Regions from separate parts of the Alteromonas sp. BL110 genome, predicted to be linked through region 1. Evidence: predicted binding sites of a transcription regulator. Region 1 holds the regulator's gene; each other region holds the start of a gene.
What was found. The regulator FNR, encoded in region 1, switches genes on or off when oxygen is low (the NO sensors DNR and NnrR bind a similar motif). The targets are predictions, from matches to a motif close to TTGATCTAGATCAA.

Region 1 (3,187 bases):
GAGTGTTTTTGCTACTTGTGGGATAACTTTTTCAGGTAAGCCTTCTTTCACCACACATTTATTATCTGGAATACCGTATTTGAGTGCGTGACTACGCATTTCCTTCATATGATGGTTTTTTACCGCATCGTGATACGTGTCAGGGTCAAACTCCGGCACTTCGATGGCAATGTTGAGTGGTGTTGAAGGGTAGCTGTTGACTAAATTAACGTTACCTTTCAGCAAAGAGGCATAGTCATTCGCGATTAATGTAAGCTTGTCGTTTAGTACAGCGTGTTCATCATCTTCGCTTCCTACGTTCACTGCAGCAATGATTTCACCGCCTTCTGGCCAGTCATGTTCTTTAACGAGTAGAACGGGGCGCGGACACTTGCGCATTAAGTGCCAGTCCGTAGGGGTAAAGATCACCGAGGCAAGGTCGTCATGTTTTTTAGTGGCTTTTACTACTAAGTCGATTTGGTTGTTAAGGGCGAAATAAATAATCGACTCATAAGCACGGTTGTTCCACTCAACTACAATATCGGTCTCTGAAAAGCCTTGTTCTTTTAGTTGGGCAGAAAGCCATTTGGCGTGCTCTTTTGTAACGGCATCGCGCATTGATTCACGTTCGTCGGGGCTAAGCATGGTTGTCATATCGTAAGACAGATCAAATACCACCATCATAGCAGTAACCGTGGCGCCCGTTTTTGACGCAAGTTCATAGGCACGGCTTAGGGCAGGCTGGTTATCGCGTTCCGCATCCACTACGGCAAGAATTCGTTTACACTCAATCATAACGTCTCCTCAACTACAAAGCTTTGTATGGCTGTCGACATCGAAATTGTTTCAAAACAGTTTATATAAACCATTTATATTAACTATAAACGACATTTTGAAAAACGTGAGTTGTTTTGGATCAAGAGTGTTAAACGTAAATGAAAAGTTCAGGAATTAAAACGAAAGCTGAGCGCGTTCAGTGAGATATAAGGTAAAAGTTAGCGATATGAGATGAACGAGTGTTAAGCAAAAGCGCACGTTCCGCGCGCTTAAGGTAACACACGAAAAATTAGCCGTTACAGACCACGCTAGGTCCATTTAACGCCTCTAGCTTGGTATTTAACCGATCAAAATCCAAAACAGAAATAAGCTTACCGTCTACTTTTATAATGTTTTCCTTCTGAAAACGGCTCAATAGACGACTAATGGTTTCTATCGTTAACCCTAAATAGTTGCCGATTTCGTTACGGGTCATAGTCAGGTGAAATTCCCTGTGCGAGAAGCCGCGCTCTTCAAAGCGCTGGGAAAGATGCGATATAAAATAAAGTAAACGCTCTTCTGCGGTACGCTTGTTTAAAAGCATAATCATGTCGTGATCTTGTTTTATTTCCGCGCTCATAAAGCTCATTATTTGATGGCGTAACTTAGGGAATTGCACCGACATTTCATCGAGGGTGTCGTAAGGCAGTTCACATACCATGGCTGTTTCTAGCGCAGAGGTGTAGCTTTGGTGTTTATTTTCCCGTAAGGCATCGAACCCAATAATATCACCCGGGAAGTGGAAGCCGGTGATTTGCTCTTCACCCTCTTGGTTGGTTACAAATGATTTGAAAGAGCCCGTTCTTACAGCGAAAAGTGAACGAAATTTATCGCCAGTTTGAATGAGCGTATCGCCTTTATGGAGCGGTTTTTTGCGCTCAATTATATCGTCAAGAGACTCAATTTCTGTTTTGTTCAGTGCCACCGGTAAACATAAGTGACTGAAGCTACAGTTTTGACAGTGAATAGAAAATTGGCTTCCTTTGCTCATAATGCATGCTCTTTTGAAGATTACGCAATTATGATACACCCATTTTTAAACTATTGCGCCATGAATAAGATAGGCTGCATATATGGCCATCATTACTGCGATGATTTGTCTAACGCGATTGTGCTGAAAACTACGGGTAATGTAATGACTACCTGCGCTTGCAGCGAGGAGAGTAGGCAGGGTGCCTAAACCGAAGAAAAACATAATAGCAGCGCCTTGTAGCGCATTCCCCGCCGCTAAAGACCAAGTCAGTGTTGAATACACTAATCCACACGGCAGCCACCCCCAGATAAACCCGTAGGGTATAGCACTAAGCGGTGTTTTGAACGGTAAAAAACGTTTAGATAACGGCTGTAGTTTGGAGAATAAACCTTTTCCTGCGCTTTCCAATACCGTTAGACCCGTCCACCATTTGCCTAAATAGCAGGCCAGTAAAAGCAACATAATTCCACTTAGAAGGGAAAGGGCATAGTTGGCAAGAGGGATATAGTCTGCTGCAATTTTTCCAAGTGCCCCGGTTAAAGCGCCAGCAATGGTGTAGCTAGCTATGCGCCCCATGTTATAGGCGAGGGTGTAAGGTACTGCTGATGCACCTTTTGGTGAGACCATTCTCAGCGCCGCTACTATACCACCGCACATGCCCACACAATGAACACCGCCAGCTAAGCCGATAAGAAAGGCCGAGAAGTAATTAATCCCCTCCATGCTGCCCTTGGTTTTTCTCTGCTTTAGTTTCCTGAAGTTGTTTGCGTTGCTCAGCGAGCTTTTTCTCCTCAGGCGGAAGATCATCATCAAATAGTATGCTGTAGCCCTGACGGTCTAAGTCTTCAAACTGATTGGTTTTAACCGCCCAGAAGAATATCACGATTGCCACAGCCACTATGATGATCGCGATTGGTATTAAAACGTAAATAATGCTCATGCTATTTGCCTAAAAGTCGCGTAGAGTTTGTCACTACTATGATACTGCTTAATGACATGCCAACAACCGCCATCCACGGCGAAAGTAGGCCTGATACAGCGAAAGGTAAGATCAAAACGTTGTAACCTACCGACCAACCAATATTTTGTCTTATTTTTTGCTTCACTTGATGTGATGTGCGAATAAGTTCAGGTACTGAGAGTAATTGGTCGCCTAGCAAAATCACGTCAGCGGCAGTTTTTGCAACATCAGTGGCATTACCTACTGCTATTGCTACATCAGCACTGGCTAGAACAGGTGCGTCATTGATGCCATCCCCCATCATCATTACCTTTGAGCCTGATTGCTGCATAGCTTGAACTGCTTCGTATTTTTGCTCTGGTGTAAGTCCACCTTTCGCAGTGGAAATTGGTAAAGACGCGGTAAGAGAATTCACATTTGGCTGTGTATCACCGCTTAATACTGCAAGAGTATGACTT
Region 2 (3,187 bases), 1.6 Mb from region 1:
GCAAACCAGTCGTTAAGCATGGCTTTCTCGTACGACAACGACTCGGTGCGATTATGACGAATATTCGATTCCATAAAGTCCATGTCTTTAAGCTTCACATCTTCACCACTCAAAATGACCTGACCATCAGAATTAGATAGCGAGTAACTAAACGTCATTCTTGGAATATCGATGCGTTTAATTATTCGCACATCGCTGCCAGCCCCGCTGCCAAAACCTACAAACTGACTCGGCCAAACCTGCCCCGCTAAATCAACGTTTGTTACTGTCATCGACAGAACTTGTGATTCGGGTAATTCGCTGGCCAATTCTGTAATATGCTCTTCCAGGTCTTTTAAGGTTCGCTCACGAAAGCGTTTACGAGATTCATTGGCTGGCCTGACGTCGCTGTAAGACTCTGGCTCTTCCCATGTTATCTCTACCTCAGCGGCTTGGGTTGGTGCGAAAACCACAAGAGCCCCTACTGCTGCGGCGCAACTTAAACAAGAAAAAGTACGTAATTTATTCACTTTCATGCTCCTAAATTCAGTCGTTTAACCTTAAGTTAGCAAGCGTTGGGAAAGTTATTAATCAAAAAAACATTAGAAAAGTTTTAGGTTCAACTTTTTCTTACGTAAAACGCTAATGTCACTTTGAAACTTGCATAACCGGAGACTGCTTAACAATTAGGCACAGTTTCGCGCGTTTAGTTCCCGTAAAGTTAGGGTTTATATCATCGTTATCACAATAGGTGTGGTGAAAGCGTTTTACGCTCGCAGCATCGGCAGTAATTTGTTTAACGTAACTTTGCTGGTAAGGTTTCAAAGGGCTTAATTCGATATTTATTTTATCTTGCAAACTACGTAATTCTTTTCGCTCCGGAAGCGTGGCAACGGTCACCAGCCAGTCAGAAAAAGAATTTTGGATATCTTCAAATAGATACTGAACAAAAGAAGAGCGCAGCACTATTACCAAAACAATAATTTCCGCAGCGATAATAAAGAACCGTAACATGACTTCTCAGCTAACTTTGATAGAGGTTTACAACATGTAGCGCCACTTTGTGCGCCTTTTATCAACAATATGCTTAATAAATGCGTTGCTAATTTATATTACAACAAGGTTCACTGTACATGATTTGGGCGCTTATTAACCATATTATTGCGCATCATAGTAATGAGATATCTAACTCGCTGTAAATACAGTAGTTTATACCAAGGTATAACTTGTAGATTTTTTAAACCGACACTTTGTAGGGCTAAGCAGTTAACGAATCTTATGCTCATCAATCATGTTACTGTATTTTAAAATTTACAAAATGAACTAATGTCACTGAGAATAACCGCCTCTCATGTTACTTTCTGAACTTTCAGTATTGACTGAAAGTTTAAAAAGGTAGACCATACGCCGCATTATTGATCTATATTAAATATGACGTGTTAAACGCAGTTATACTGCACAGGCAGTTTGTTACGTCACATAAGGTTAAGCTATGAATGAACAAATACCGGTCAAAAACGTAACACCGGTAAAAGTACATAAACCCAAAGGAACCACAGAAGGCAAACGGCATGACTCACGCAGCCGTATTTATGTGCGCGCTGTGCAGGGCCCTCTGGAAACGTTTAGACGTTTCTTTGGTCTTTTCTTTTTAGCTCTTTTTGCCATCATTCCGTGGATTCAGTACAACGGCCATCAGGCGGTACTGCTTGATATCGGCGAACAGCGTTTTACTATTTTCTCGCTTACTTTGTGGCCTCAAGACCTTACCTTACTGGCTTATATATTTATTGTTTCCGCTTTCGCATTGTTTTTTGTCACTACCTTCGCTGGCAGAGTGTGGTGTGGCTTCATGTGCCCACAGACAACATGGGTATATATATACACATGGTTTGAAGAGAAGTTTGAAGGCCCACGAAATAAGCGCATAGCTCTTGATGCGCGCAAAATGGATACCGACAAATTCTTGCGTAAAACGGCAAAGCATACTGCTTGGGTTCTGGTAGCACTATTAACTGCACTAACCTTTGTCGGCTACTTCACCCCTATTGATACCCTGTTTGTGGACTTTGTGACATTTAATACCAGCTTCTGGGCGGGTTTCTCTGTTATCTTTTTTGCGGTCTGTACCTATGGTAATGCAGGCTATATGCGTGAAATCATGTGCACGCACATTTGTCCATACGCACGCTTTCAGTCGGCCATGTTCGACAAAGACACCTTTACCGTATCGTACAATGCAAAACGTGGCGAACAACGCGGTCCGCGCCCTCGTAAGCTCAGCCATGAACAGGTTCAGGAAAAAGGTTTAGGTGACTGCATCGACTGTAATTTGTGTGTTCAAGTATGCCCAACCGGTATTGATATTCGCAATGGACTTCAATACGAATGCATCAACTGCGGCGCCTGTGTTGATGCCTGTAATGGCGTAATGGACAAGATGGGTTATCCCAAGGGCTTGATAAGTTTTACCTCAGAAGAAGAGCTTGCGGGAGGTAAGACTCACGTTTTTCGTCCTAAGCTAATTGGTTACTTTATCGTTCTTTTAGTTATGACAGGTTTGTTGTTCGCCAATATTTGGATGCGCAGCCCAACCGAAGTCGACATCATCCGCGACAGAAACTCATTGTACCGCGAGACCAATGAAGGGCTTATTGAAAACGTATATACCATCAAGGTGCTCAATAAAACCCAACAACAGCAAACATACACTATTGCTGTAAAAGGTCTTCCTGATTATGAGTACATAGGTGAGCAGAAAGTGACAGTTAAAGGCGGTGCGGTTTATAGTACGCCGATTTCTGTTGCAACTGACGCGTATAATCTGGAAGATACGGTTACCGATATTTTTATCAGTGTAACCACCACTATTGATGGGGAGACGGTTACTGTTGATGAACCAACCAAATTCCTTTATCGATGACAGATTTTTCTTTTTCTGGGCTTAGTCCAGACACCATATTAGATGCCCTGGAAAGCCAGGGCATTTTTCTTCAAAGCGGACTGCTAGCGCTAAACAGCTATGAAAACCGCGTTTATCAATTTTTGGCTGAAGACGGGCAGCGCTACGTAGTAAAATTTTATCGGCCTGGTCGATGGACAGACGCGCAAATTCTTGAAGAGCACGAGTTCGCCGCTGAACTTATGGATAATGACATCCCGTTGGCCGCGCCTATAGTTTTAAACGGCAGTACGCTACACCATCACA
Region 3 (3,187 bases), 580 kb from region 1:
ATTTTGGTTTACGGTTAGATCAGGTTTTGGCTGATTTGTTCCCTGAATATTCTCGTTCTAAGTTAAAAACTTGGATTCAAGAGGGGAATGTTGCGGTAAATGGTGAAGTAATCACCGTTCCAAGACACAAAATGCAAATGGATGAACTCATTACTGTACAAGCCGAAATGGATGTACAGGTAACAAGCGTTGCGCAAGACATTGCGCTTGATATTGTTTACGAAGATGAGCACATCTTAGTTATAAATAAACCTGCTGACTTGGTTGTGCATCCTGGTGCGGGAAATCCAAGTGGTACGGTGCTAAATGCATTACTAAATCACTATCCCGAAATTGACAAAGTTCCCCGTGCAGGCATAGTTCATCGTCTCGATAAAGACACTACAGGTTTGATGGTAGTAGCAAAAACGATTCCTGCGCAAACGCACCTTGTTGATCAACTGCAGCGCCGCGAAATGAGTCGAGAATATGAAGCCATCGCGCTAGGTACTATGGTTGCGGGTGGTATTGTAGATGAACCTATTGGCAGACATGCCACAAAGCGCACGCACATGGCAGTTCGCGAAATGGGGAAACCTGCAGTAACCCATTATCGCGTTATCGAAAAGTTCCGTGCGTATACTCACCTACGCTTGAAGCTTGAAACCGGTCGTACGCACCAAATCCGTGTGCACATGGCGCATATCAAGCATCCGTTATTGGGCGACCAGGTTTACGGCGGGCGTCCGCGTTTGCCCAAAGGTGCGTCTGAGGAGTTTATTGCTGCGCTTCGCGGGTTCCAGCGCCAGGCACTACACGCCGCACAGCTCTCGCTGTTTCACCCTGAAACTGAAGAGTGGATGACCTGGAAGGCGCCGCTGCCTCAAGATATGCAAGACTTGCTTAAGGCGGTGAAGCAAGACTCTACAGACAATCCGCAAGACATGCTTTAAGCAGAGTTTTAACCCTATGACATATACTGCTGAAAGTTCGTCTATTTCGCCATCATTGGATTTAATTATGCCGAAATGGTCGTGCCCTTCTAATATTGTTGCATACACAACAACTAGGTTAGGGGGCAGTAGTACGGGGGATTTCGTAGGCTTGAATGTTGGCGTGCACGTGGGTGATGATCTTTTATTAGTTAAAGCCAATAGAAGCCTGATCCCACACAGCGAAAAAATCACCTGGCTAGACCAGGTACATAGCAATCGCGTGGTAGCACTGCCAAGCGCGGATATCACTGCCGACGCAGCGTACTCTTCTTCTAAGTCACACTTTTGTGCCGTAATGACCGCAGACTGCGTACCCATTTTATTGTGTGATGAAAGCGGTGAACAAGTAGCTGCTGTGCATGCCGGCTGGAAAGGCCTTGAGACAAACATTATCGCCAATGCCGTTGGGCACTTTAGCTGTGGTGCTAATAAGCTGATAGCTTGGATAGGACCTGCAATTAGCGGCGCTTGCTATGAAGTAGATGCGCAGTTGGCAAGTAAATTTAGCTACATAGATGGCGCTATTGCCAATAGTACTAATAGAGCGAAGTACTTATTAGATTTACCTCTAGTGGCACAGGTGCAATTGCAGCAAGCTGGCGTTGAGAATATTACACAAAGTAACTTGTGCACTTACACTGACGAACAGCGTTTTTACTCCCATCGAAGAGCTACGCATCAAAACAAGCGCACGACTGGGCGTATAGTTAGCGTAATAGGCCTGCTTTAAATTGTTTCGAAAAAAGGCGGCAGTTTTAGTCTGATCAAACAGTTGCGCTAGATCAAACTTCATACATTATTTGTTATCTTTTTGGCTAACTTTTTAATCTCATACTTGAATCGCAATTGAGCAGCCTACATAACTAGAACATAAAGAATACCACTGCGCATAGAGCATTACCCACTCAGCGAGAGTTAAAATGTTCGTAATCGCGGGGTGTTACCGCAGGTATAGTTGTTCACTTATTAGGTTGAGATTATGAGATTAGATAGATTTACCAGTAAATTTCAGCTCGCGATATCCGATGCTCAATCACTCGCATTGGGGCGAGACCATCAATATATTGAACCTGTCCATTTAATGACTGCCATGCTCAACCAGCAAGGTGGTTCAGTACGCCCTTTACTTGACCAAACAAACATCAATGTTAATGCGCTACGCTCTGCATTAAGTCAGGCTATTGAACGCCTTCCTAGAATTGAAGGCATTGGTGGCGATGTTCAATTAAGCAAAGACAGTGGTATTTTGCTGAATCTTTGCGACAAAATAGCCCAGCAGCGAAAAGACGAGTATATAACGTCGGAAATCTTCGTGTTGGCAGCCCTTGAAGATAAAGGGCGGTTGGGTGAAATCTTCAAAAGTCTGAATATCACCAAAGACGCTATTGAAGCTGCTATTGATGACATGCGTGGGGGGCAAAAAGTGACAGACCCTAACGCAGAAGATGTTCGACAAGCACTCGAAAAATACACTACAGATTTAACCGAACGAGCCGAACAAGGCAAGCTTGACCCGGTAATTGGACGTGATGAAGAGATTCGTCGAACGGTTCAAGTGCTACAGCGCAGAACCAAAAATAACCCCGTGCTTATTGGTGAGCCAGGTGTAGGTAAAACTGCCATTGTTGAGGGGTTAGCGCAGCGCATCATTAACGGCGAAGTACCTGAAGGCTTGAAGAATAAGCGTGTCCTTGCCCTAGATATGGGCGCATTAGTAGCCGGTGCAAAATATCGCGGAGAGTTCGAAGAACGTTTGAAGGCCGTGCTCAACGAACTCGCTAAAGAAGAAGGTCGCGTCATCTTATTCGTAGATGAGCTGCATACCATGGTAGGCGCAGGGAAGGGCGATGGTGCCATGGATGCTGGGAATATGCTGAAACCAGCTTTGGCACGCGGTGAACTGCACTGCGTGGGAGCAACCACATTAGACGAATATCGTCAGTACATTGAAAAAGACGCAGCACTTGAGCGCCGTTTCCAAAAGGTACTAGTTGAAGAGCCAAGCGTAGAAGACACTATTGCTATTCTTCGAGGCTTAAAAGAGCGCTATGAACTCCATCACTCCGTAGATATTACTGACCCTGCCATTGTCGCAGCGGCAAGTTTGTCGCATCGTTATATTAGTGACCGTCAATTGCCCGATAAAGCCATCGACCTTATTGATGAAGCGGCCTCTAGCATTCGTTTGCAAATAGACTCAAAGCCAGAAGATA
Region 4 (3,187 bases), 1.9 Mb from region 1:
GTTAGAGTGTAATGCCTGCGAGACCAACTCTTTGCCTGTCCCAGTTTCTCCATGTAGCAATACCGCTATATCCGAATTTGCGGCGCGATTTATTTTATTAAGCATAGTTTTAAATGCTTCTGACTCGCCAATTATCTTGCCTGCTGCAGGGCGATTAGATGCAAATGCAAGCTTATCTAAAATCTCTAAATAACCTAATAAATCGCCATTCCCATCGAATATTGGACGCATCAAAATATCGCAATAACTTTGACCTTCGCTGGTGGAGTGAATATGTACCACGCTCGCCGCTCGTCCAGTCGTCTTACTTTGCTGCATGGGACACTGCTCGCCGCATTGATCACAGGGTTTGCTGTTGCGATGAGATACCTGATAGCAGGTGCTATAGCCTAACTTAATATTAACGGGGTACGTGTCTCTGTAAGGCGCGTTAACCGCCTCAATAATATAGTTTTGATTGATGAAAATAGCGGGTCTGTCTATTGCATCTATCATTGCTTGTACAATTGATATGTTCACTGTCAGCGTATTAGTTAATTCTAATTTTATCCCATCAATTTAACATACTGGCACAAAGCTTGTTCACTGTTTGAGATAAATGACTTGGCCCGAGTGGCCATAAACTCAGTTATCAGGAGCGTTACTCTATGAATAAATGTGTGGCTTTAATGGCGTTAAGCACGATATTAAGCGCAACAGTAAGCGGCTGTAATCTCGCTGAAAAGCCTCAAATGACTAATGTTGATGCGCAAGAAGGCGAGGTTCAAATAAAAATTAAACAAGCTAAAGAGCACGTAAAAGCGCTTGGCGCTGGATTAAAAACGCGACTGCAACAGGCTATAAAATCTGGTGGTTTAACAGCGGGCGTAGAAGAGTGCCAATTAGCCGCAGGACCAATTGCTGAGAGCCTAAGCAAGAATGGTTGGGTGATAGGGCGTACTTCACTCAAAGTACGTAACCCGGGTAATGCGCCCGATGATTGGGAGCGAGAACAGCTAGCGCATTTTTCTAGTCTTTTAGAGAAAAACAAGCTAACTAGTGAACCGCTTAAAAGGCCTTTAGACACATATCAGTATGATGATGAAAGCGGTGAATTTCGCTATATGATGGCCATTGAACAAGGTCAAATTTGTATGGCGTGCCATGGCACTAATATAGCCCCTGCTGTGAAAGATGTTATTGCTAAACATTACCCTGATGACCAAGCTACGGGATTTGAAGTTGGTGATTTGCGCGGTGCTTTTACGCTTACATATCGACCTAAATAGCGGTAATTTTTCTAACTTAGCTCCTCAGTGTCCCACTGACAAGGTACTTAGCACTTTCCTCCCATTTACATTAGTGTCATTTTTGTCTCTCCATTGACAAAAATGACGCAATTTTCATATTAGATTATTGCGATAGATCAAAGTGCTCAACTTTCCACCATGGAATAATCCCTCTGCAGCGTACGCAAATGCCGTTCTGCGACCAAGCTTTGCTTTTAAAGTGAAACAAATTTGGCGAGTGGCACAGACCGTGCTCTAACAATGCTGCTAAAGCTGAAAGTTCAGCAATTATCCCACTGAATACTATACAAACTATTTTTATTTCATGTGCTTAGCGCACCTGTTTGACAAGGGAGATAACCCATGAGCGATACGTTAATAGAACTATCGCGGTGGCAATTTGCATTAACTGCAATGTTCCACTTTATTTTTGTACCCTTAACGTTAGGGCTTAGCTTTTTACTTGCCATTATGGAATCTGTTTACGTGATGACAGGTAAGGAGATATACAAGCAAATGACCCAGTTTTGGGGAAAGCTGTTTGGAATTAACTTTGCCATTGGGGTAGCTACTGGCTTAACCATGGAGTTCCAGTTCGGCATGAACTGGTCATATTATTCTCACTATGTGGGCGATATCTTCGGAGCACCGCTGGCTATTGAAGGATTGATGGCGTTCTTCTTAGAATCTACTTTCGTAGGTTTGTTCTTCTTTGGCTGGGACAAAATGTCTAAGGTTAAACACCTTATGGCTACATGGCTGGTGGCGATTGGCTCAAATTTCTCAGCATTATGGATCTTAATTGCTAACGGTTGGATGCAGTACCCAGTAGGCGCTGAATTTAACTTTGAAGCTATGCGCATGGAAATGACCAGCTTCGCTGAAGTTGTTTTCAACCCGGTTGCACAGGTTAAGTTTGTTCACACGGTATCTGCAGGTTACGTGACCGGCGCTATGTTCGTATTAGCCATTTCAAGCTATTACCTGCTTAATCATAAACACATCGCTTTTGCACGTCGTTCATTCGCTATAGCCGCGAGCTTTGGTTTAGCGGCGACCTTATCAGTTATTGTGTTGGGTGATGAAAGTGGCTACGAGCTTGGTGACGTACAAAAAGTGAAGCTGGCTGCTGTCGAGGCTGAGTACGAAACCCACCCAGCACCTGCACCATTTACCGTTTTCGGCATACCGAACGATGAAAAAGAAGAAACCGAGTATGCACTTCAGGTTCCATGGGCAATGGGCATCATTGCTACCCGTTCGTTAACCGAAGAAGTAAAAGGTATAAAAGATTTAAAAGAAGAAAATCGCGAGCGTATCTTAAGCGGTATCAAAGCATACGAAGTGCTAGATGATGTAAGAAACGGCACTGCGACAGCTGAGCAGCGCGCGGCCTTTGAAGCAAACAAAGACAGTCTTGGCTACGCCATGCTGCTTGAGCCCTACACAGACGATGTGTCAAACCCGTCAGAAATCGCCATTCAGCAAGCCGTCGATTACAGCATTCCTCCGGTAGCCCCGCTATTTTGGAGCTTCCGAATCATGGTTGCTGCAGGCTTTATTATGCTAGCGCTTTTCTTATGTGCTTTTTATTACAGCACTAAACACAAAATCACTCAGCCTCGCTGGTTGCTAAAAGGCGCACTTTATGGCTTGCCGCTTCCTTGGGTTGCCTGTGAAGCAGGGTGGTTCGTAGCAGAGTATGGTCGTCAGCCATGGTCTATCGCAGAAGTGCTGCCTGTGCATACTTCGGTGTCTAATCTAGCTATAAGCGATGTGGTCACCACCATTGTGGCGTATACCGTTTTTTACACTGTGATGTTCATTGTCGCTTTCTACTTGATGAAGAAATTCGCGAAAAAAGGTCCAGTCCCGCCTGAGGACAAACAGCATGAGACTGAACTTGATCTTATTGACCT

Region 2: a site for FNR is predicted at 1,395-1,408, ahead of ccoG (cytochrome c oxidase accessory protein CcoG). Genes of this name have one in related genera too.
Region 3: a site for FNR is predicted at 1,747-1,760, ahead of clpB (ATP-dependent chaperone ClpB). Genes of this name have one in related genera too.
Region 4: a site for FNR is predicted at 1,396-1,409, ahead of D1814_RS08910 (cytochrome ubiquinol oxidase subunit I). Genes of this name have one in related genera too.

Annotation. Positions count from the first base shown of each region.
Region 1 is NZ_CP031967.1:3,930,863-3,934,049, forward strand. Features, by position in the region: gene uspE (universal stress protein UspE) at 1-774, opposite strand, end outside; gene fnr (fumarate/nitrate reduction transcriptional regulator Fnr) at 1,046-1,786, opposite strand; gene D1814_RS17165 (sulfite exporter TauE/SafE family protein) at 1,832-2,491, opposite strand; gene ccoS (cbb3-type cytochrome oxidase assembly protein CcoS) at 2,478-2,708, opposite strand; gene D1814_RS17175 (heavy metal translocating P-type ATPase) at 2,710-3,187, opposite strand, start outside.
Region 2 is NZ_CP031967.1:1,028,677-1,031,863, forward strand. Features, by position in the region: gene D1814_RS04435 (DUF3016 domain-containing protein) at 1-509, opposite strand, end outside; gene D1814_RS04440 (hypothetical protein) at 628-993, opposite strand; gene ccoG (cytochrome c oxidase accessory protein CcoG) at 1,472-2,902, shown strand; gene D1814_RS04450 (serine/threonine protein kinase) at 2,899-3,187, shown strand, end outside.
Region 3 is NZ_CP031967.1:3,349,866-3,353,052, forward strand. Features, by position in the region: gene rluD (23S rRNA pseudouridine(1911/1915/1917) synthase RluD) at 1-932, shown strand, start outside; gene pgeF (peptidoglycan editing factor PgeF) at 949-1,704, shown strand; gene clpB (ATP-dependent chaperone ClpB) at 1,954-3,187, shown strand, end outside.
Region 4 is NZ_CP031967.1:2,026,476-2,029,662, forward strand. Features, by position in the region: gene D1814_RS08900 (sigma-54 interaction domain-containing protein) at 1-495, opposite strand, end outside; gene D1814_RS08905 (Tll0287-like domain-containing protein) at 648-1,268, shown strand; gene D1814_RS08910 (cytochrome ubiquinol oxidase subunit I) at 1,632-3,187, shown strand, end outside.